DNA from 4 places in the Pseudarthrobacter sp. WHRI 8279 genome. Region 2 is predicted to be linked to each of the others. Evidence: riboswitches for the same ligand, from Rfam matches in the RefSeq annotation. Region 2 holds a riboswitch; each other region holds the start of a gene.

Region 1 (4,777 bases), 1.6 Mb from region 2:
CGACGCGACGACCGCGGCGGGTACCGAATTCAACGGCGCCCGGGGTCAGTGCGAACAGGGTGTCGTCGCCGCCACGGCCAACGCCGGCGCCCGGGTGGAAGTGGGTGCCACGCTGGCGGACGATGATCTCGCCGGCGGAAACTACCTGGCCGCCGAAGCGCTTGACGCCGAGGTACTGTGCGTTGGAGTCACGACCGTTGCGAGTGGAGCTCGCGCCCTTTTTATGTGCCATCTGAAATGCCTGCCTCTAAATTCTGGGGAATCTGCTGAAAAACCTGAACAGTAACGGAAGGTTACTTGATACCAGTGATCTTGACCTTGGTCAGTTCCTGGCGGTGACCCTGGCGCTTCTTGTAACCGGTCTTGTTCTTGAACTTCTGGATCACAATCTTAGGACCACGGAGGTCCTGGAGGATCTCAGCCGTAACAGTTACCTTGGCCAGGTCAGCAGCGGCAGAGGTGACCTTGTCACCGTCAACCAGGAGCAGTGCGGGCAGCTGAATGGTGCTGCCAGCTCCACCGGCGACGCGGTTCAGGGTAACGAAGTCTCCAACGGAAACCTTCTCTTGGCGGCCGCCTGCGCGGACAATCGCGTACACCACTTGGGAACTCACTTCTCTCGACGTTTATTACAAATTTGCGTGCGGAACCCGGTTCCATAATTGGGTGGGCTCTCGCTGTGCCTCAACGCCGTGGGGTCATAACCCAAGTGTTGGCGTAAGCACCGAAGATCTAGAATACGCTAGTTTTGGCTTCGGCCGCAAATGAGGCTGGTTCCGGCGCGTTGTCTGTGATAGGAACCACAGCCCAGTCCGCACCCTTACCCGTGCCCCACCATAGTACCGGTGGGCGGCGCCGGCGGCAGTCAGGAATGAAGGCGCGGCGCGTCGAAAAAGTCCACTTCCAGGCGGCAGGACTGCCTGAACGCCGTCACCATGGCGTCCCGGTCCGCCGCCGAAGCGCTGCGGCCGGCCCCGTCAACAATAGTGACCGCCCTGCGGGTGGCCGCCGCAAAGTCCTCGTCAGCGTACGTGCGCAGCCACTCTGCGTAGGGGTGGCCTGCCGGTTCCCCGCCGGCCACGAACTCGGCGTGCAGCGTTGCGCCCACCTCGGCGTACAGCCAGAAGCAGGGCAGCACGGCTGCGGTGAGGACAGCGTAACTGCCCGAGGCCGACGCAGCGGCCAGGTGGTCCACGTAGGACTTGGTGACAGGCCCCAGCTGCGGGGCAACCGTCCGTGTACTCAGCCAGGAGCGGTGCAGCTCAGACTCGACCTCCAGGCATTGCGCCGCGGAACGTGCCCAGAAGAGCTGCTCATCCTCCGTGGGTGCCAGGGCGCTGGTCCGTGCGAGCACCCGCGAGTATCCGTTGAGGTAGATGGCATCCTGCGCGAGATAGTAGGCAAAATCCCTCTCCGGCAGGCTGCCCGCAACCAGTCCGCGGATGAATTCGAGCGCGTAGATGTCCGCCAGGTCCTTCCTGGCGTCCGCCCACAGCTGTGCAGCGAAGCTGCCCTCCCCACGCACCGCCGGCACGTGGTGGAAGTGGTGCACGGGTCCGTTGCCCGTCCCCACCTCCAGGGTTTCCGAGGCCTGCAGCGCCCCGGCCAGCCAGGGCTTGACCTCGCGGAGGGTGGCCTCCCAGTCGCCCAGCCGTGCCTGGACTGTGGCCATAGCCGCCGAGAGTGAACAGCCGGTGCCGTGGCTGTTGCGCGTTGCCACGCGCTGTCCCGGAACCACCACCACGTCCTGGTTCAGCCTGCCGCCGGCATCGACCAGCGCATCTGGGCACTGGTCCCCTGCCAGGTGCCCTCCCTTGACGAGCACCGTTGCCCCGGTGGCTGCCGAGAGCCGGTGTCCCTGTTCCACGGCGCCTTCCCAGCTCTCCTGCACCTCGCCGCCCACCAGCATGGCAAGCTCGGCCAGGTTGGGGGTGATGAGGTGGGCCAGGGGCAACAGCTCGCGGAGGGCTGCCTCGGCGGATTCCTGGAGCAGCCGGTCGCCGCTGGTGGCCACCATTACCGGGTCCAGCACCACGACGCCGGGACGCACCTTTTCGAGCCATGCCCGGACAGCTTCAATCACCGCGGCGTCGCCCAGCATCCCGATTTTTACGGCGTCGATGCTGATGTCGTCACTGAGGGCATCGAGTTGCTGGGTGAGGAAGGCTGCGGGGGGAACATGGACGCCGCGCACGCCGCGGGTGTTCTGCGCTGTGAGTGCGGTGATGGCGGCCATTCCGTAACCGCCGTGGGCTGCGATGCTTTTCAGGTCTGCCTGGATGCCGGCCCCGCCGGAGGGGTCAGAACCGGCGATGGCCAGGACCCGGGGCACGTCGCGGTACTGGCGGGCCTGCGCGTCAGGGGCAGAAGCAGCAGCAACTGCAGAAGAAGGCGCAGGTGTGCCCTGGAAGAAGGCAGTGGGCATTGCGAGAGTGGAAGACAAGAGACATCCCTTCGCCGGTGCTAGCCGGACAGGTTCAACGGGTCTGGATCTCAGCCGGCTCTCTGCGCGGCACCCCGTGTCGGTTCCCTAGCCTAGCTTTTTTGCGGTCCGCAGGCTGAAGGTGACACAGTGCGACCGCCGCGGGCTGGAACGCGCAGTTTGAACGGCGGGTTGAACGCGCGCCCTTAAGCAACGGATGCCCGGCCAGCCACTTCCTGTGGCTGGCCGGGCATCCGGTCACTGACTACTCCCGCTGCTGGATATCCGGTTCCTGGATCTCCAGCTTCTAGAGCTCTGAGGCGGGAACCCCGACGCCGAGGATAATCGGTGCGTCCTGCGGCTTGTCGCCGGCCGGCCTGGAAGCACCCGCCTGGTCTGTTGCCGGCGCCTTGGCTGCATGGGAATGCCCGGCCGCGGCGGCAGGAACATTTTCATGCTGCTGGACCGAGGTCTCATTGGCGGCTCCCTGCGCGCGGCTGGCACTGCGGTTGCGGCGTGCCCTGCGCGGGCGCGACTGCTCCAGGGTGTGGTCGGAGTAGTCCTTTTCCGCTGCGGCAGGCACCGGCCGCTGCTGCCGGCCAGTTTCAGCTTCCCGCCGTTCCCTGTCCCGTTCGGGCTGGGAGGCCTGGCGCGGAGCCTCTTCCGCCTCACGCCGGGCCGGCTGCCCTGCCGGCATTTCCGCCGGCGTTTCCACTGCCGTTTCGGCCGGCGTTTCAGCCGCTGGAGCGGGCTCGCCCAGGTGGGCGAAGGCCGCGGCAAGGCGGTCCAGGGTAAGGGCAGGCTTCGCCTGCTGCTCCTCTGCGTGCTCCACGAACGGCAGGACTACCTTCTCCCCGCCAAAGGTCAGGACGGCAGCGGGCCTGGACGCGTCGCCGTCGTGCTTCTCCGTTTCTGCAGGCGCTGGAGGCTGGGCCTGCGTTGCCTGCCTGGCGGCAGCCAACTCATCGTCATGCAGGTGGGCAGCGTGCGCAGCTGCCGCGATGTTGGCAAGGGCCAGCCTGGTGGCCTCCGCTTTCGCGTGCCGCTCGGCGTCCGTCGGATCGGGGTGGACCGTGTGGACGTGGACGGCGGCGGCCGGAGCGGCCTCCGGCTGCTGGCCGCCACGGCCGCGGCGGCGCTTCCGGTCAGGGCGGACACCGGGCTGGCTGCTGTCCGTGCGCTGGACCTCGGGGCGGTTGCCCTCGGCGCGTGCCTCCGGCCGGTGCTCGGAACGCTGCACGTGGTGCTCAGCGGCCACGATGTTGGCGCGGCGGTGCTCCACGGGGTCGTCGTGGGTGACCACGCCACGGCCGGCGCAGGCCTCGCACTGCTCGCCAAAGACCTCAAGGAGCCCCGTGCCCATGCGCTTGCGGGTCATCTGCACCAGGCCCAGTGAGGTGACCTCAGCAACCTGGTGCTTGGTGCGGTCACGGCCCAGGCACTCCACCATCCGCCGCAGGACAAGATCCCGGTTGGACTCGAGGACCATGTCGATGAAGTCGATGACGATGATGCCTCCGATGTCGCGGAGGCGGAGCTGGCGTACAACTTCCTCTGCGGCTTCCAGGTTGTTCTTGGTGACTGTCTCTTCCAGGTTGCCGCCGCTGCCGGTGAACTTGCCGGTGTTGACGTCCACCACGGTCATGGCTTCGGTCCGGTCAATCACCAGCGAGCCGCCGGAGGGCAGGAAGACCTTCCGCTCCAGGGCCTTGTGGATCTGCTCATCGATCCGCCAGGCACTGAAGATGTCCTGGTCCTTGGTCCACTTCTCGAGCCGGCCCACGAGATCCGGGGCGACGTAGGTGACGTACGCCTCGATGGTGTCCCAGGCTTCCTCGCCGGAGACGATCAGCTTGGAGAAGTCCTCGTTGAAGACGTCGCGGACCACCTTGATGGTGAGGTCCGGTTCGCCGTAGAGCAGCTCCGGGGCGAGGATCTTGGTGGACTTCGACTGGCTTTCGATGCCCTCCCACTGGGCACGGAGCCTGTTGATGTCGTGCGTCAGCTCTTCCTCGGACGCACCCTCCGCGGCTGTCCGCACAATCACGCCGGCGTGCTCCGGGAGGCGGTCCTTGAGGATCCGCTTCAGGCGGTTGCGTTCGACGTCGGGCAGCTTCCGGGAGATGCCGGTCATGGAGCCGCCGGGCACGTAGACGAGGTAGCGGCCGGGCAGGGAGATCTGGCTGGTCAGGCGTGCGCCCTTGTGGCCCACCGGGTCCTTGGTCACCTGGACCAGTACGGTGTCGCCGGACTTCAGTGCGTTCTCGATGCGGCGTTGCTTGCCCTCAAGGTTGACGGCTTCCCAGTTCACCTCGCCGGCGTACAGGACGGCGTTGCGGCCGCGGCCGATGTCCA
Region 2 (4,777 bases):
CCCGGCTAGCACCCAGGCATCCAGCGCGCTGAAGGTGGATTCACGCGCCCACGTCCGGCGTCCGCCGCCGAAACCGCGGGCCTCCATGGTCACGGCCAGCCGTGACGCCCGGCGGATTGCCTGGACCAGGAGCCCGAAGCTCTGCCCCAACGTCGCCTTCAACCGCTGCATTGCGCTGCCCCGGGAACCCACACCCCGGGCCCGCCGGGCCATTCCTATGGTCTGCCACTCTTCCGCCATCAGGCCCACCAGCCGCATGGCCGCGAGCGTGCCCAGCACGAAGCGGTGCGGAAGGCGCGCCTTCTGCGCCAGCGCATCGGCGAGGTCCGTGGGGTCCGTGCAGCTCATCAGCAGCACGGCCGGAAGGGCGATGGCCAGCCCGCGCAGGGTGAAGCCCACCCCCAGCTCCAGCGAGCCTTCGCTCATGGTCCAGATGCCGACGTCGATCAGCGTCCTTCCGCTGTCCGGAGCCAGGATGGAGGTACTCCAGCCTCCCACGGCCGCGGCAAGGATCAGCGGCCAGCCGCGCTGCCACAGCAGCGTCACCGTCAGGCCAGCGAGAGGGAACAGCAGGAATTCGAAAGCCAGCGCCACCGATGCGGAAACCCAGTCGATCGAAAGGGCCAGTACGGCGGTGATGAGGAAGACGGCGGCGAACTTGCTCAGGGGATTGGCCCGGGCCAGCAGGGCCTGGTTGCCGCGCAGGTTCAGCTCCTGCCTCATGGCGCCACCGGTTCCGGGGCAGCCATGCGCAGCTCAGTGCCACCCAGCGCGGCCGTGAACTCGGCGTCGTGGGTTACGGACACCACTGCGGTGCCGGCATCCAAAAGCTCGGACAGGAACGAGGCCAGCTCCGCCCAGGTGTTCGCATCCTGGCCGAACGTCGGCTCGTCCAGCACCAGCACCTGGGGATGCGCTGCCAGCACGGTGGCCACGGAGAGACGCCGTTTCTCCCCGCCGGAGAGCGTATAGGGGTTTGCGTCCACGAGGTGGGTCAGCCGCAAACGCTCCAGCAGCTCGTCAACGCGTTCTTCCCCGTGTCCAAGGTGCCGCGGGCCGAAGAGCAGCTCATCCAGCACCCTCCCGGTGACGAACTGGTGCTCGGGTTCCTGGAACACGGTACCGATCCGCTCAATGAGCGCCTCGGCCTTCCAGGCGTAAGGGTCAATCCCGGCGCCGCGGCTGAGCTCCAGGGTTGCGGAAACCTTGCCTGCCACCGGCTCCAGGAGCCCCGCGAGGGTCAGCGCAAACGTTGACTTGCCCGCACCGTTGGGACCCGTGATGGCCAGCGCCTGCCCGGCCCGGACCTGCGCGGAAATGTCCTGCTGGACGGGGACCGGGGGTATTTTCCGAAAGCCGCTGCGGCGGGGGCGTTCGCGAGAGACCGCAAGTTTCTCGGCCGCCAGCAGCAGGGCTCCGGAGGGGGCGGCCGGGCTTGCTGACCGGGCCCGCGTCTGCGGAACGTACCCGGGCACCCACACGCCTGCCGCGGCCAGCATGGTCCGGGCTTCGGCGAGCACCTGGTCCGGAGGGCCGTCAAGCAGCACGGCATCATCGGTGGCGCTGCCCGGCTGCAGCACCACGATCCGGTCCACCAGGTCCTTCCACACAGCCACCCGGTGCTCCACCACAACCAGCGTGGCACCGGTTTTGTCCAGGCAGCGGCCCACGGCGTCGCGGACTTCCAGCACACCGGCCGGGTCCAGGTTCGCTGTGGGCTCGTCAAGCAGGATCAGGCCCGGCCGCATGGCAAGGATCCCTGCCAGCGCAAGGCGCTGTTTCTGTCCGCCGGACAGGGCCGACGTCGGATGGTCCAGCGGCAGGTGGGAAAGTCCGACGTCGTCCAGCGCTTCGTGCACGCGGGCCCAGATGGCGTCGCGGGGCACGGCAAGGTTTTCGGCGCCGAAGGCGACGTCGTCGCCAACGCGGGAAAGGACCACCTGCGTCTCCGGGTCCTGCTGCATCAGTCCCGCCCGGCCGCGCTGCTCCCGGGGCACGGCGCCGTCAACCAGCAGTGAGCCCGTCTCGTCGGAGTCCCCGGTGTCGCCGCCGTCGTCGTTTATGTCCCCCAGCACCCCTGCCAGGGCGTGGAGGAGCGTGGACTTGCCGGCACCGGAAGGTCCCAGGAGAAGCACCCGCTCCCCCGGGCGGACCTCCAGGTCGAGGGCACGCACGGCCGGCCTGGTGCGCCCTGCATGGCGCCAGCCCCAGCCACGGGCCGTGACGGCAGCCGGACGCACCGGGGTCGATGCCTCATGCCGCGAAGGGGCGCCCATCAGGAGAAGACAGGCTCCGTTGCCGCCTTGCGTGATGCAAAGGAGCTCAGGACACCAGTCCTGGCCAGGCCGCGGGTGGCAACCCAGGACAGCGCCCCGGCGATGATGGCGCCGGAGATGGCGGTGAAGATGATGTACGCCAGCTTGTCGCCGGCGGCGTAGGCAATGTTCCAGCCCCACGGTGCGAACGAGTCGTTCAGGCCGCAGAAAAGACCGGCGGCAGCGCCTGCCAGCAGGGCTACGGGCAGGTTGAACTTCCGGTACACGAAAATGGCGAAGATGATCTCCGCGCCAAGGCCCTGAACGAACCCGGAGAACAGTACGGACGCCCCGTACTGGGAGCCCATGAGCAGTTCACCGGTGGCTGCCACCGTCTCGCAGAAGAGCGCAGCGCCGGGCTTGCGGATGATAAGCATGCCCAGGACAGCCGGAATCATCCAGCCTCCGGCGATCAGGCCGGTCAGGGGCGGGTAGACGGCATTCATGGGCCCGGAGACCGCGGCGGCACCCTGGGACCAGGCCCAGAAGATGACGCCGCCGGCGACGGCGATGAGGGCCGCCACCACGATGTCCACGACGCGCCAGGACTTGCCGGCGGGCTTCTTGATTGCTGTTGTTGCCATGTAGTCCTCCTGAGGAACAGGAGGGGAAAGTGGGCGCGGTTTCCGGCACTGCTGCCGCTGCGCGCACTTCGAGAACTCGACTCCCTTGCGCCGGTACTAACCGGATCAGGTTCGAGGGTCTGCGGCTGTCCGCACTCTCAGCGCCCACCTGCGGTCCCTGGCATGGCCAGTGATGCCGACGGCGGCGCTCCCCTGTCGTTGAATGATTCTGTTTGGTGAAATATCCGCCCTGTTGGGCGTGGTTCAGTTTACCGCAGGGAGGGGTAGATTGTGGGCCATGACTGCGAATCCACCAGATATGACCGGGTACGATCCAGATTCCCAGGCTGCCCAGCCGGAGGGATCCCTGGAAGCACTGATTGCCCGGATTGAGGCGGAGGTCCGGGAGTTGCAGTTTCCCGGCTTTTCCATGGATGACGCCCTGAACCTGGGGCTGCTCCTGGTGGAGTTGGGCAAGGAACGCGGGCTGCCCATCGCCATCGACATCAGCAGGGGCGAGCAGGCCCTCTTCCACGTTGCCCTGCCGGGGGCAACGCCGGACAACATGCACTGGATCGGGGCCAAGAAGCGGACCGCCGCCCGGTACGAGGCCCCTTCCCTGCTGGTGGGGCTGCGCGCCAGGCTCCAAGGAGGACGGATCGAAGACAACGCCTGGTTCGACCAGACCCGCTACGCCGCGCACGGCGGCTCCTTCCCCCTGTATGTCACCGGAGTGGGTGCCGTGGCAACCGTCACCGTGTCCGGTTTACCGCAAGTGCAGGACCATGACCTGGTTGTCGAGGCCCTCCGTGACATCCTCGGGCAGGCCGGCGCGGACTGACGGGTACGCCGTCGCCGCCCCCGCGTGCATGGACACCCCCGGGGCGGCGGGAGTACATTCGAGCCGAGTGGCGGGTATTCCATCCAGGAGGGCGTCGTGACCGGTCCAGCATCCGAGAACCAGGTCCGGGCGGCGCTGGACAAAGCCTCGGACGAGATGCTTTTCATCGGCCCGGACCACCCCTACTATCCGCTGCTTGCGGAACTGGTGGCCGTCGTCGGGAAATCCTGGCAACAAGGCTACGAGCACGGCCGCCGCGGAGGCCCGCCCACAAACCCGTACGCGTGGAACGGCGCGGGAGGATAGCAGCCTGCGTTCACTGCGCAGCCTGGGTTCAGCGCGCCGGCGCCCGGCCCCAGCAGAATACAAAGGCTGCTTAGCATTTATTAGTAATCATGCTTACTATGTTGTCTCCAGCGTTTGAGGAGTACAGCACATGGCAGCCAGCATCCGCATGAAAGGCGCCCGCACAGGCCTGCAGAACGCTGCCCTCGGAACGGGCGCCGTTTTCAGCCTGGCCGGCATCCTGGGATTCATTCCCGGCGTTACCTCCAATCATGGCTCGCTCCGCCTGGCCGGCCACGCATCGGAAGCGCTGCTGCTCGGGGTCTTCCAGGTGTCCGTCCTCCACAACGCCGTCCACCTGCTCTTTGGGGCTGCCGGCATCCTGATGTCGCGCTCCCACCCGCAGGCACGGAACTTTCTCATTTACGGCGGCGTCATCTACCTGGTCCTTTGGCTGTACGGGCTCCTGGTGGGAGATCCCATCCCTGCGAACTTCATCCCCGCGAACCATGCGGACAACTGGCTCCACCTGGTTCTTGGCCTGGCGATGATTGCCCTGGCCATCATGTTCGCCCGGGGGCCGGCTCCCGCAGCGGACACCAGCAGCACCGCCAGTTCGTCAGCACCCGGGACCCGCCGCCGCTGACCATCATCTCCTGCCGGGCCCCCAGCGCCGGGGGCACGGACCCGCTACACGCCAGACCCGAAGGAGCATCATGAAAGTCCCAACAGCAAGGGGTCCCGTCAGCACCGCTTTGTTCAGCGCCCTCTCG
Region 3 (4,777 bases), 1.1 Mb from region 2:
CAGGAGCACGGCGTCACAGCCCAGTTCCATCGCGAGGGCGGCGTCGGAGGCAGTACCGATGCCCGCGTCCAGCACCACAGGGACCGAGGCCCGGGACACAATGAGTTCAATGTTGTGCGGATTGAGGATGCCCAGGCCGGTCCCGATCGGCGAGCCAAGCGGCATCACAGCGGTGGCTCCGAGGTTTTCGAGCCGCAGGGCCAGGACGGGATCGTCATTGGTGTACGCGAAGACCTTGAATCCCCTGTTGACCAGCTGCTCCGTGGCGTCCACAAGCTCAACGGCGTCCGGCAGGAGGGTGTGTTCGTCTGCGATGACCTCGAGCTTCACCCAGTCGGTTTCGAGGGCTTCCCGGGCCAATTCGGCAGTGAGGACAGCGTCACGCGCCGTAAAACACCCTGCCGTGTTGGGCAGGACCCGAATGCCGTGGTCCACCAGCAGCTGGAAGAGCGAGCCTGCCTCGTCCGGCGAATAGCGGCGCATGGCCACGGTGGTGAGTGAAGTGCCGGAAGCCAGGAGCGCGGCGCCCAGCCCGTCGAGGCTGGGTGCGCCGCCGGTGCCCATGATGAGCCGGGATGCCAAGATGACGCCGTCAATGACCAGCGGGTCATTGAGGCCGGAGAGCTGGCTGCTGTTGATGGTGGTTTCGGTCATGGTGGTCAGCCTCCCTGTACTGCCGTGACAAGTTCGACGTCGTCGCCCTCGGCGAGCGCCGTGGCGGACCACAGGCTGCGGGGCACAACCTGGGCATTGCGGGCCACGGCCACGCCCAGCTTCCGGCCGTCCGTGGCCCGGCCGTCAGCAGCCAGTGGACGGCCCGTGACCTCGCTGACGAGCGCCGCGATGGACGAATCGCCGGCCACGGTGCGGCCGGTTCCGTTCAGGGTGATGTTCATGCTGTCTCCTAAATGTTGAGTGGGTGGGCCGCGTCAGCCAGGTGGGAGGGAGCCGCCCAGAACCGGCCCGGGTTGAACGGGGCCCAGCGGGGGTCTTCCCTGCCGTCCAGGAGTTCGCGGCAGATTGCGGCCGCGGCCGGGGTGAGCAGGATGCCATGGCGGAAGAACCCGGTGGCAACAATGAGCCCCGGCACGTCGCCGGCCCCCGGAGCGGTGGGCCCTCCGGGAGCGGGATGGCGGCCTGCGGAGGGCTCGCCGGGCAGGGGCACCCGTCCAAGCAGCGGGGCGTTATCCGGTGTGCCGGGACGGGCACGTGCCGTGCATTCGAGCAGCTCAAGCTCCGCGACGGCGGGCACAAGCACCTGGGCGTCGCGGAGAAGCTGGTACACGCCCCCGGCAGACACTGCCCCCGCGCTGGAGCCTGCGTCCCTTCCCAGCGCATCCTCACGCTGGGTTGCCCCGACCACCACGGTTCCGTCCTGCCTGGGGACGATATACACGGGGGTCCCGCGGACCAGCCCCCGGACAGTTGAGGTCACCAGTGGCCGCAGGTGGGCAGGTACTGCGAGCCGCAGGATGTCCCCGTGCACCGGCCGCAGTGGAAGGTGCAGGCCTGCCGGCAGTCCCGCGAGTTCCGCGGCGTGCAGTCCGTTGGCCACCACCGTCTCCCCGGCCAGGACGGTCCCACCGCCCTCCAGGACTGCTCCGGCAACGGCGCCGTCCCTCCAGAGCAGGCCGGCTGCCTTGTCCGGCACCGCGTATCCGTCGACGGCGCCCGGCACATGACTTCGGTTGCCTGCCGTCCCGCCGGAAGGCCGGGCCAACGCGCGGCGGAGGCAGGCCACCAGCAGCCTGGGATCCACCTGGTGGTCCGCCGGGGTATCCAGCGCACAGGCAATGCCCGGGCTGAGCAGGGGCTCGCGGCGCCGGGCCTCGCGGATGGTGAGCGGTTCAACCGTGAGCCCGTGGGACAGCTGGACGGCACGCAGGTCCAGCAGGGCGCGTCTGTCCGCGGCGTCGGCACCAACGGCGAGGGTCGGCGTCGTCAGATATCCCGGATCCGAACCCGCGGCCGAGGCGAGGTCCGCGGCGAAACCCGGCCAGCGGGCGGAGGCATCGAGCATGAGTTCCAGGAGGTCCTCCTCCTGGTAGTGCAGCTCGCTCACCGGGGCAAGCATCCCCGCGGCCGCCCAACTGGCTCCCGAACCCGGGGCGTCATCGATCACCACCACCGAACGGCCCGACCGCCTCGCCTCCCAGGCGATGCCGTGGCCGATGGCTCCCCCGCCGATCACGGCAACATCCGCCGTGATCGCGGAGCCGGGAACAGGGCGGCTGCTCACACCTTGTGCGTGAGGCATCGATTGTCTCCTTCCCTACGCCGGTATTAACCGGATCAGGTCAAGCGGTCGGCTCTGACGCCCTCTCAGCCCGGCGCTTTGTGACAGCTGCCGCGGCTCCCGCAGTACGAGCCCAGTGTAGAGGAACTAGGCTGGCTCCCATGAATGTGTCCCACCCCCCTGCCGCCGCTTCCCGTCCGTCCGGTACAGACGCCTTTATCAATGCGGAAGGCAGTGCCGGAATCCACAATGCGCGCCTGTACCTCTGCACGGATGCGCGCCGCCGCCAGGGCGACTTCGAACAGTTCGTGGATGCCGCATTCGCGGGCGGCGTGGACACCATCCAGCTCCGGGACAAATCCATCGAAGCCGCCGAGGAGCTGGAACTCCTGGCCGTCCTGAAGGAGGCAGCGGTCCGCCACGGCAGGCTGTGGGCAGTAAATGACCGCGCGGATATTGCTGTGCTCTCCGGCGCTCCCGTCTTCCACATCGGCCAGAAAGACCTTCCCCTCAAGGCAGCCCGGACGCTGCTGAACGGGAACGCCGCAATCGGCCTGTCCAGCCACAGCCCTGACCAGGTGGACGCCGCCCTGGCCGCTGCCGCCGGCCCAGCCGCACTCGACTACTTCTGCGTGGGCCCCCTGTGGGCAACACCCACCAAGCCCGGCCGCGCCGCCGTCGGCCTGGGCCTGGTGAAGCATGCGGCCGCCGCCTCGGCGGCGCAGGGGCAGGGAAAGCCCGACGGCGGCGTGCCCTGGTTCGCGATCGGCGGGATTGACCACGGCAACGTGGAGCAGGTGGTGGCGGCCGGTGCCAGCAGGATCGTTGTGGTCCGGGCCATCACGGAAGCCGATGATCCGGCAGCCGCTGCCGCATCGCTGCTCGGCGCCCTGGACGCTGCCCGCCCCTGACGCGGAGCCGGATCTCCGGGGCAGCCGCGGGCGGCCCGGTGCACTATTTGCGAAATTCGGGCTACGCTGATTTTCGTGTCACATCATCGGCTGGCCCCCAATGTCCACGAGCACACCAACGCCCTCGAGGCTGCACTCAGCGCCCTGCGGACGGAGCTTGAGCTGCCGAACGAGTATCCAAAAGATGCCGTGAAGGACGCCGAGGCCGCGGTGTCGGCACTGCAGCTGCCAGCCCATGACCTCACCGCCATCGACTTCATCACCATCGACCCGGCGTCGTCCACCGACCTTGACCAGGCGCTCTACATTGAGCGGGACGGCAGCGGCTACCGCGTGCTGTATGCCATCGCCGACGTTCCCGCCTTCGTGGCTCCCGGCGGGCCGCTGGACGCCGAGACACGGCGCCGGGGGCAGACTTTCTACACCCCGGACGGCCGCATTCCGCTGCACCCGGAAGTCATCAGCGAAGGCGCGGGAAGCCTCCTGCCGGGGCAGGACTGTTCGGCGTTCGTTTGGGATTTCCGGCTCGACGCCAGCGCCGAAGTCACCGCCGTCACGGTCAGGCGGGCCCGCATGCGCAGCCGCGCCAAGCTCAGCTACAAGGGCGCCCAGGAGGAGCTGGACGGCGGCAGCCCTTCCGCCGTCCTGGTCCTCCTCAAAGAGGTGGGGCTAAAGCGCGTGGCGCTGGAGCGCGCGCGGGACGGCGCAAGCCTGAACATGCCGGACCAGGAGATTGTCCAGCTTCCCGACGGCGGCTACCGGATTTCGGCGGCCCCGCAGCTGCCCGTCGAGGACTGGAACGCCCAGATCTCGCTTATGACGGGCATGGCGGCGGCGCAGCTGATGCTGGCCGGCAAAGTGGGCATCCTCCGCACCATGCCGTCACCGGACGAGCGTTCCCTGCACCATTTCCGGCTCCAGACGGAGGCCCTCGGAAAGCCCTGGGACGGTGAGGTGAGCTACGGCGAGTACCTTCGCAGCCTCGACCCCACCGAGCCCCGGCAGCTGGCCATTATGCATTCAGCGGGAATGCTCTTCCGGGGGGCTGCGTACACGGCGTTCGACGGCACGGTCCCCGAAGACGCCGTTCAGTCCGCCATTGGCGCGGCCTACGCCCACACCACCGCGCCTCTGCGCCGCCTGGTGGACCGCTTTGTCCTGGTGACCTGCGAGGCCCTGTGCAATGGTGGCGAGGTGCCCGGCTGGGTCCGTGATGCGCTGCCCTCGCTTCCCGAGATCATGGCCGGCTCGGACCAGTTGGCGTCCCGGATGGAGCGCATGGCCCTGGACACCGTGGAGGCGGCGCTCCTGGTCAACCACATCGGGCAGGAGTTCGACGCAATTGTCATCTCCGGATCCAAGCCCCAAAAGGAAAACGGGAACGGGAGCACCGGCAAGAACGGCAACGGCGGCAACGGCAGGAACGGAAACGGCCGCAATGGCAACGGCAACGGGGGCTCCGGCATTATCCAGATTGCCGAACCTGCCGTCACGGCCCGCTGCGCCGGCGAGCTGGAGGCCGGCACCAAGGTCCGCGTGCGCCTGGTGTCCTCCGATATCGCCACCCGCGAAGTGCATTTTGAACTGGTCCCGCCACTGTCCTGAAGCGGGCTGATTTCCTTCCAGCTGG
Region 4 (4,777 bases), 1.5 Mb from region 2:
GACGCCGGCACGCTTCAGTGCCGCGTCGTGGGTGGCAACAAAGATCTCGGTGAAGCCCATGGCGATTGCCCTCATTCCGTTGGCGGTGCGGCACCGGGAGGCAGCGCCTGCCCGGCTGTTCGGATTAAGCCTAGTCCGGATTAAGCCCAACCCGGATTCAACCCAGCCCGGATTCAGCGCACCGCTACGCGAATGCGGTTGCGCCACGGATCCTCGAACCGGAGTTCCGCTCCGGTGTGGTGGGCGGCAACACCGGCAACCTTGAGGCGGTCGGCGAGAGAGCCGACGTCGTCCCCTGACGGCACCTCGATGAGGACCTCACCCAGGCCGAGGGTGTCCTTGCGCGGCCCCGCCCCGCGGCTGTTCCAAACGTTCATCGCCATGTGGTGGTGGTAGCGGCCCGCGGAAACAAAGAGGGCCTGCCCATGCCACCCGGCGGTTTTTTCGAACCCGAGGGTACCCACGTAGAAGTCGCGCGCCGTCTGCACGTCGCCCACCTGGAGGTGCACGTGGCCCACGCCGGCCACGGACCCGGCCTGGCGCTCCAGGGACTCTTCGGTGAGGTGCTGCTCAAGGTACCGCTGCGGCGGGAGGGCCAGGCTGTCCATCACCACGTCCGCGCCGTTCCAGGACCAGTTGCTGCGCGGCCGGTCCCAGTAGAGCTCGATGCCGTTGCCTTCGGGGTCGTTGAAGTAGAAGGCCTCACTGACAAGGTGGTCGGCGCTGCCCGTGAACGAGCGTGGTTCGAACCGGGCGGCCGTGGCGATGGTGGCGGCCAGGTCTGCCTGGTTCTCAAACAGCAACGCCGTGTGGAAGAGGCCGGCTTCTCCCCTGCCCGGCAGGTTCAGCCCGGGCGCGGGGGCCAGGTGCACAAGCGGCTTCTGCAGCCGGCCCAGGTAGATTCCGCCGTCCTGCTCGGCAATGACCTCTAAACCGAGGGCCCGCTGGTAGTAATCGGTCATCACCTTCATGTCGCCCACCTTGAGCATCACGGTGCCCATGGCGAGATCGGCAGGAAGAAGATCCTGGCTGGCGGCTTGTGCATTCATTGAAAACTCCCGGTGCTGTGGGGCTTCCGGTTGGCAGCCCTTACACTCTTAAAATTACTTGAAGCTTCAATTTATTCCAAGTCCCAGGAACTTGCCTTCAGCGGATCACCCGTCCGCCCAGGATCACGTGTGCCAGGCCGTTGACCGCCTCCGGCACCTTACGCGGGTCCTCCCGGCACAGGACCACGTCTGCCCGTGCTCCCTCTTCCAGGCCCTCCGCACCCAGCCACTCCCGCGCGCCCCAGCACGCGGCGTCCAAGGCGGAGGCCATGGGCAGTCCGGCTGCGTGAAGGGCCAGGATCTCGTCGCCGATCCTGCCGTGCCTGATCACGCTGCCGGCGTCGGTCCCGGCATAGATCCGCACGCCTGCCTCGAACGCCTCTAGGACCCGTTCCTCCCGGCGTTCCCACAATGAACGCATATGCGCCGCATACCGCGGGAACTTGGGTAAAGCCTGCGCTGCGATGTCGGGGAAGGTGGCGATGTTGACCAGGGTGGGCACAATGGGCACCCCCTGCTCCACGAACCGGGGCAGGTGCCGCGGCAGGAGCCCCGTGGCGTGCTCGACGCAGTCGATGCCGGCGTCCAGCACGTCGTCGAGCGTCTCTTCCGCGAAGCAGTGCGCCGTTACGCGCGCGCCCTCATCGTGGGCGGCGTTGACGGCGTCACGGACGACGCCGTCAGGAAACGAAGGCGCCAGGTCGCCGGCGTCGCGGTCAATCCAGTCCCCCACAAGCTTGACCCACCCGTCACCTTCCCTGGCCTGCTTACGCACGGCTTCCACCAGGCCCTCAGGTTCCACTTCTTCCGCGAACCCCCGCAGGTACCGGCGAGTGCGCGCAACGTGGCGGCCGGCGCGGATCAGCACCGGGACGTCCTTCCTGCCCTGCAGCCATCGGGTATCCGCAGGGGAACCTGCGTCGCGGACCAGCAGGGTGCCGGCGTCCAGGTCCGTCCGTGCCTGTTCTTCGGCCGTCAAAGCATCCACCGGCCCGCCGGCGCCCAGCCCGATGTGGCAGTGCGCATCCACAAAGCCAGGCAGCACGAATCCCGCCAGAATCCTGTCCGGGGCCGTTGCCGGCCGGCGGAACGTCAGCCGCCCGCCAACGGACCAGAGCCCGTGCCGCTCAGTGTCCGGCCCGGTCAGCACCGTCCCCGTGAACTCGATAATTTCTGCCATGAATTTGCCTCTTTCCCGCCCGGACAGGCTAGCACCGCGTGATGTGACACGCCCCGCGTCAAGGCGTGTGGTAGCTTTCATCCTGACCACACGGGTGCCCCTGCAGGGGCTGAGATCGGGCTGCCGCAGCCTGCGACCGTCGAACCTGTCCGGGTAATGCCGGCGAAGGAAGTGAGTATTCCTTGAGTACACCCCATCAGCAGCTGAACCCTGCCCTCAACAACACGGGTGCCGGCCCTGCCGGCAACCAGCCCCCCGTAACGCAATCCCTGAAATCCCACTCCCTGGCATACCTTGAGGACACCGGGAACGGGATCCGTGTTCCCGTGACCGAAATTAAGTTGGAGCCGTCACCCAACGGCGTGCCAAACCAGCCGTTCCGGACCTACCGGACCGCCGGTCCGGGGAGCGACCCCGTTCAAGGCCTTCCTCCTGTCCGCAAGGACTGGATCGAAGAGCGGGCAGACACGGAAGCGTACAGCGGCAGGGAAAGGAACCTGCTCGACGACGGCCGCTCGGCTGTGCGCCGCGGCGCCGCCAGCGCAGAGTGGAAGGGAGCACCTCCGGTGCCCCGCCGCGCCGTCGACGGCCGGACCGTCACCCAGATGCACTACGCACGGCAGGGCGTGATCACCCCGGAGATGCGCTTCGTGGCGCTGCGCGAGAACTGCGATGTGGAACTGGTCCGCAGCGAACTGGCCGCGGGCCGGGCCATCATTCCCAATAACATCAACCACCCGGAATCCGAGCCGATGATCATTGGCAAGGCCTTCCTGGTGAAAATCAACGCCAACATCGGCAACTCCGCGGTCACCAGCTCGATCGCCGAAGAGGTGGACAAACTGCAGTGGGCAACACGGTGGGGCGCAGACACCGTCATGGACCTCTCCACCGGGGATGACATCCACACCACCCGGGAATGGATCATCCGCAACTCCCCGGTTCCCATCGGCACCGTCCCCATCTACCAGGCCCTGGAGAAGGTCAACGGCGAAGCCAACGCCCTGACCTGGGAGATCTTCCGTGACACCGTAATCGAGCAGTGCGAGCAGGGCGTGGACTACATGACCATCCACGCAGGCGTGCTGCTCCGGTACGTTCCCCTGACCGCCAACCGCGTCACCGGCATCGTCTCCCGCGGCGGGTCCATCATGGCCGGCTGGTGCCTGGCCCATCACCGGGAAAATTTCCTGTACACGCACTTCGACGAGCTCTGCGGGATCTTCGCGAGGTACGACGTCGCGTTTTCCCTGGGTGACGGGCTCCGGCCGGGGGCCACGGCCGATGCCAACGATGCAGCCCAGTTTGCCGAACTGGACACCCTCGCCGAGCTCACGCAGCGCGCCTGGGAGTACGACGTCCAGGTGATGGTGGAGGGCCCGGGCCATGTCCCGTTCCACCTGGTCCGGGAGAACGTTGAACGCCAGCAGGAGCTGTGCAAGGGCGCGCCCTTCTACACACTGGGCCCTCTGGTGACCGACGTGGCGCCGGGCTATGACCACATCACCTCAGCCATTGGCGCAACGGAAATTGCCCGCTACGGCACGGCAATGCTGTGCTACGTCACCCCCAAGGAGCATTTGGGACTGCCCAACAGGGACGACGTCAAGACGGGAGTGATCACGTACAAGATCGCCGCGCACGCCGCGGACCTGGCAAAGGGCCATCCCGGCGCGCATGAACGGGATGACGCGCTCTCCAAGGCACGCTTCGAGTTCCGGTGGCGTGACCAGTTTGCGTTGTCGCTGGACCCGGAGACGGCCGAGGCCTTCCACGACGAGACCCTTCCGGCCGAACCGGCGAAAACCGCCCACTTCTGCTCCATGTGCGGGCCCAAGTTCTGCTCCATGCGGATCAGCCAGGACATCAGGGACGAATACGGCTCCGCAGAGGCCCAGGCCGCCCTGCCTGAAGCCGCAGCCGGCATGCGGGGCAAGAGCGAGGAATTCCTGGCCGCTGGCGGGAAGGTTTACCTTCCGGCGCTGAGCGTTCCGCCGGGCGGCCGGCGGTAGCAGCCCGCAGGTTCCGTCCGGCTGGTCATTGGGGGCCGGCCGGACGGACTTATATGGATCAGGCCAAGCGTCAGGAGGCGCGCGCCTGCAGGCGGCTGGCGTCGCTGATGAACGCGCGGATGATGCGGTCCCCTTCAACGGAGTCATGGGGCCGGTGGCCGCCGGCGGCCGTGCGGTGGAACGCCCCTGTCTCGCGGAGGTAGCCTGCGATCTCTTCGTACAGCGGCTCCCAGCCGCCGGTCAGGACAAGCGTCGGCACGCCGGGCACGATGTGCAGCGGGGCTTCCCAGGAAGGTGCCTGCAGCCGCAGCCTCCTGGCGGAGCGCTTCTCCTCTGCGGTCACCGGCTGCTGCAGGTCCGTGGCATAGACCCTGCGGACGAATTCGCGCTGGAAATCCTCGTCACTCAATTGATGCCGGACGTCGAGAAGAGGCTGCATCAGCGCGATGTGCGCTGCCGTGGCCGGCAGTTCAGCGGTCAGGGAGAGGCAGGCCGGCTCTACCAGGGTCAGCGAGTGGACAAGGTCCGGGCGTTCG

The links. A riboswitch is a leader RNA that binds a small molecule or an ion and turns the genes downstream of it on or off. The one in region 2 is predicted to bind thiamine pyrophosphate.
Region 1: linked by a shared signal. The riboswitch ahead of thiD (bifunctional hydroxymethylpyrimidine kinase/phosphomethylpyrimidine kinase) and the one ahead of ABRP28_RS13985 (ECF transporter S component) in region 2 are both predicted to bind thiamine pyrophosphate.
Region 3: linked by a shared signal. The riboswitch ahead of ABRP28_RS08485 (FAD-dependent oxidoreductase) and the one ahead of ABRP28_RS13985 (ECF transporter S component) in region 2 are both predicted to bind thiamine pyrophosphate.
Region 4: linked by a shared signal. The riboswitch ahead of thiC (phosphomethylpyrimidine synthase ThiC) and the one ahead of ABRP28_RS13985 (ECF transporter S component) in region 2 are both predicted to bind thiamine pyrophosphate.

What each region holds. Positions count from the first base shown of each region.
Region 1 is NZ_CP168162.1:1,434,071-1,438,847, forward strand. It holds gene rpmA (50S ribosomal protein L27) at 1-232, opposite strand, end outside; gene rplU (50S ribosomal protein L21) at 294-602, opposite strand; gene thiD (bifunctional hydroxymethylpyrimidine kinase/phosphomethylpyrimidine kinase) at 866-2,425, opposite strand; TPP riboswitch at 2,433-2,530, opposite strand; gene ABRP28_RS06495 (Rne/Rng family ribonuclease) at 2,730-4,777, opposite strand, start outside.
Region 2 is NZ_CP168162.1:3,024,963-3,029,739, forward strand. It holds gene ABRP28_RS13975 (energy-coupling factor transporter transmembrane component T) at 1-723, opposite strand, end outside; gene ABRP28_RS13980 (ABC transporter ATP-binding protein) at 720-2,276, opposite strand; gene ABRP28_RS13985 (ECF transporter S component) at 2,276-2,899, opposite strand; TPP riboswitch at 2,964-3,103, opposite strand; gene ABRP28_RS13990 (heme-degrading domain-containing protein) at 3,177-3,719, shown strand; gene ABRP28_RS13995 (hypothetical protein) at 3,816-4,025, shown strand; gene ABRP28_RS14000 (DUF4383 domain-containing protein) at 4,156-4,650, shown strand; gene ABRP28_RS14005 (iron-containing redox enzyme family protein) at 4,721-4,777, shown strand, end outside.
Region 3 is NZ_CP168162.1:1,875,026-1,879,802, forward strand. It holds gene ABRP28_RS08475 (thiazole synthase) at 1-654, opposite strand, end outside; gene thiS (sulfur carrier protein ThiS) at 660-896, opposite strand; gene ABRP28_RS08485 (FAD-dependent oxidoreductase) at 905-2,257, opposite strand; TPP riboswitch at 2,253-2,370, opposite strand; gene thiE (thiamine phosphate synthase) at 2,398-3,147, shown strand; gene ABRP28_RS08495 (RNB domain-containing ribonuclease) at 3,223-4,752, shown strand.
Region 4 is NZ_CP168162.1:1,528,090-1,532,866, forward strand. It holds gene ABRP28_RS06960 (hypothetical protein) at 1-60, opposite strand, end outside; gene ABRP28_RS06965 (VOC family protein) at 174-1,049, opposite strand; gene ABRP28_RS06970 (amidohydrolase family protein) at 1,147-2,229, opposite strand; TPP riboswitch at 2,310-2,417, shown strand; gene thiC (phosphomethylpyrimidine synthase ThiC) at 2,412-4,241, shown strand; gene ABRP28_RS06980 (alpha/beta hydrolase) at 4,312-4,777, opposite strand, start outside.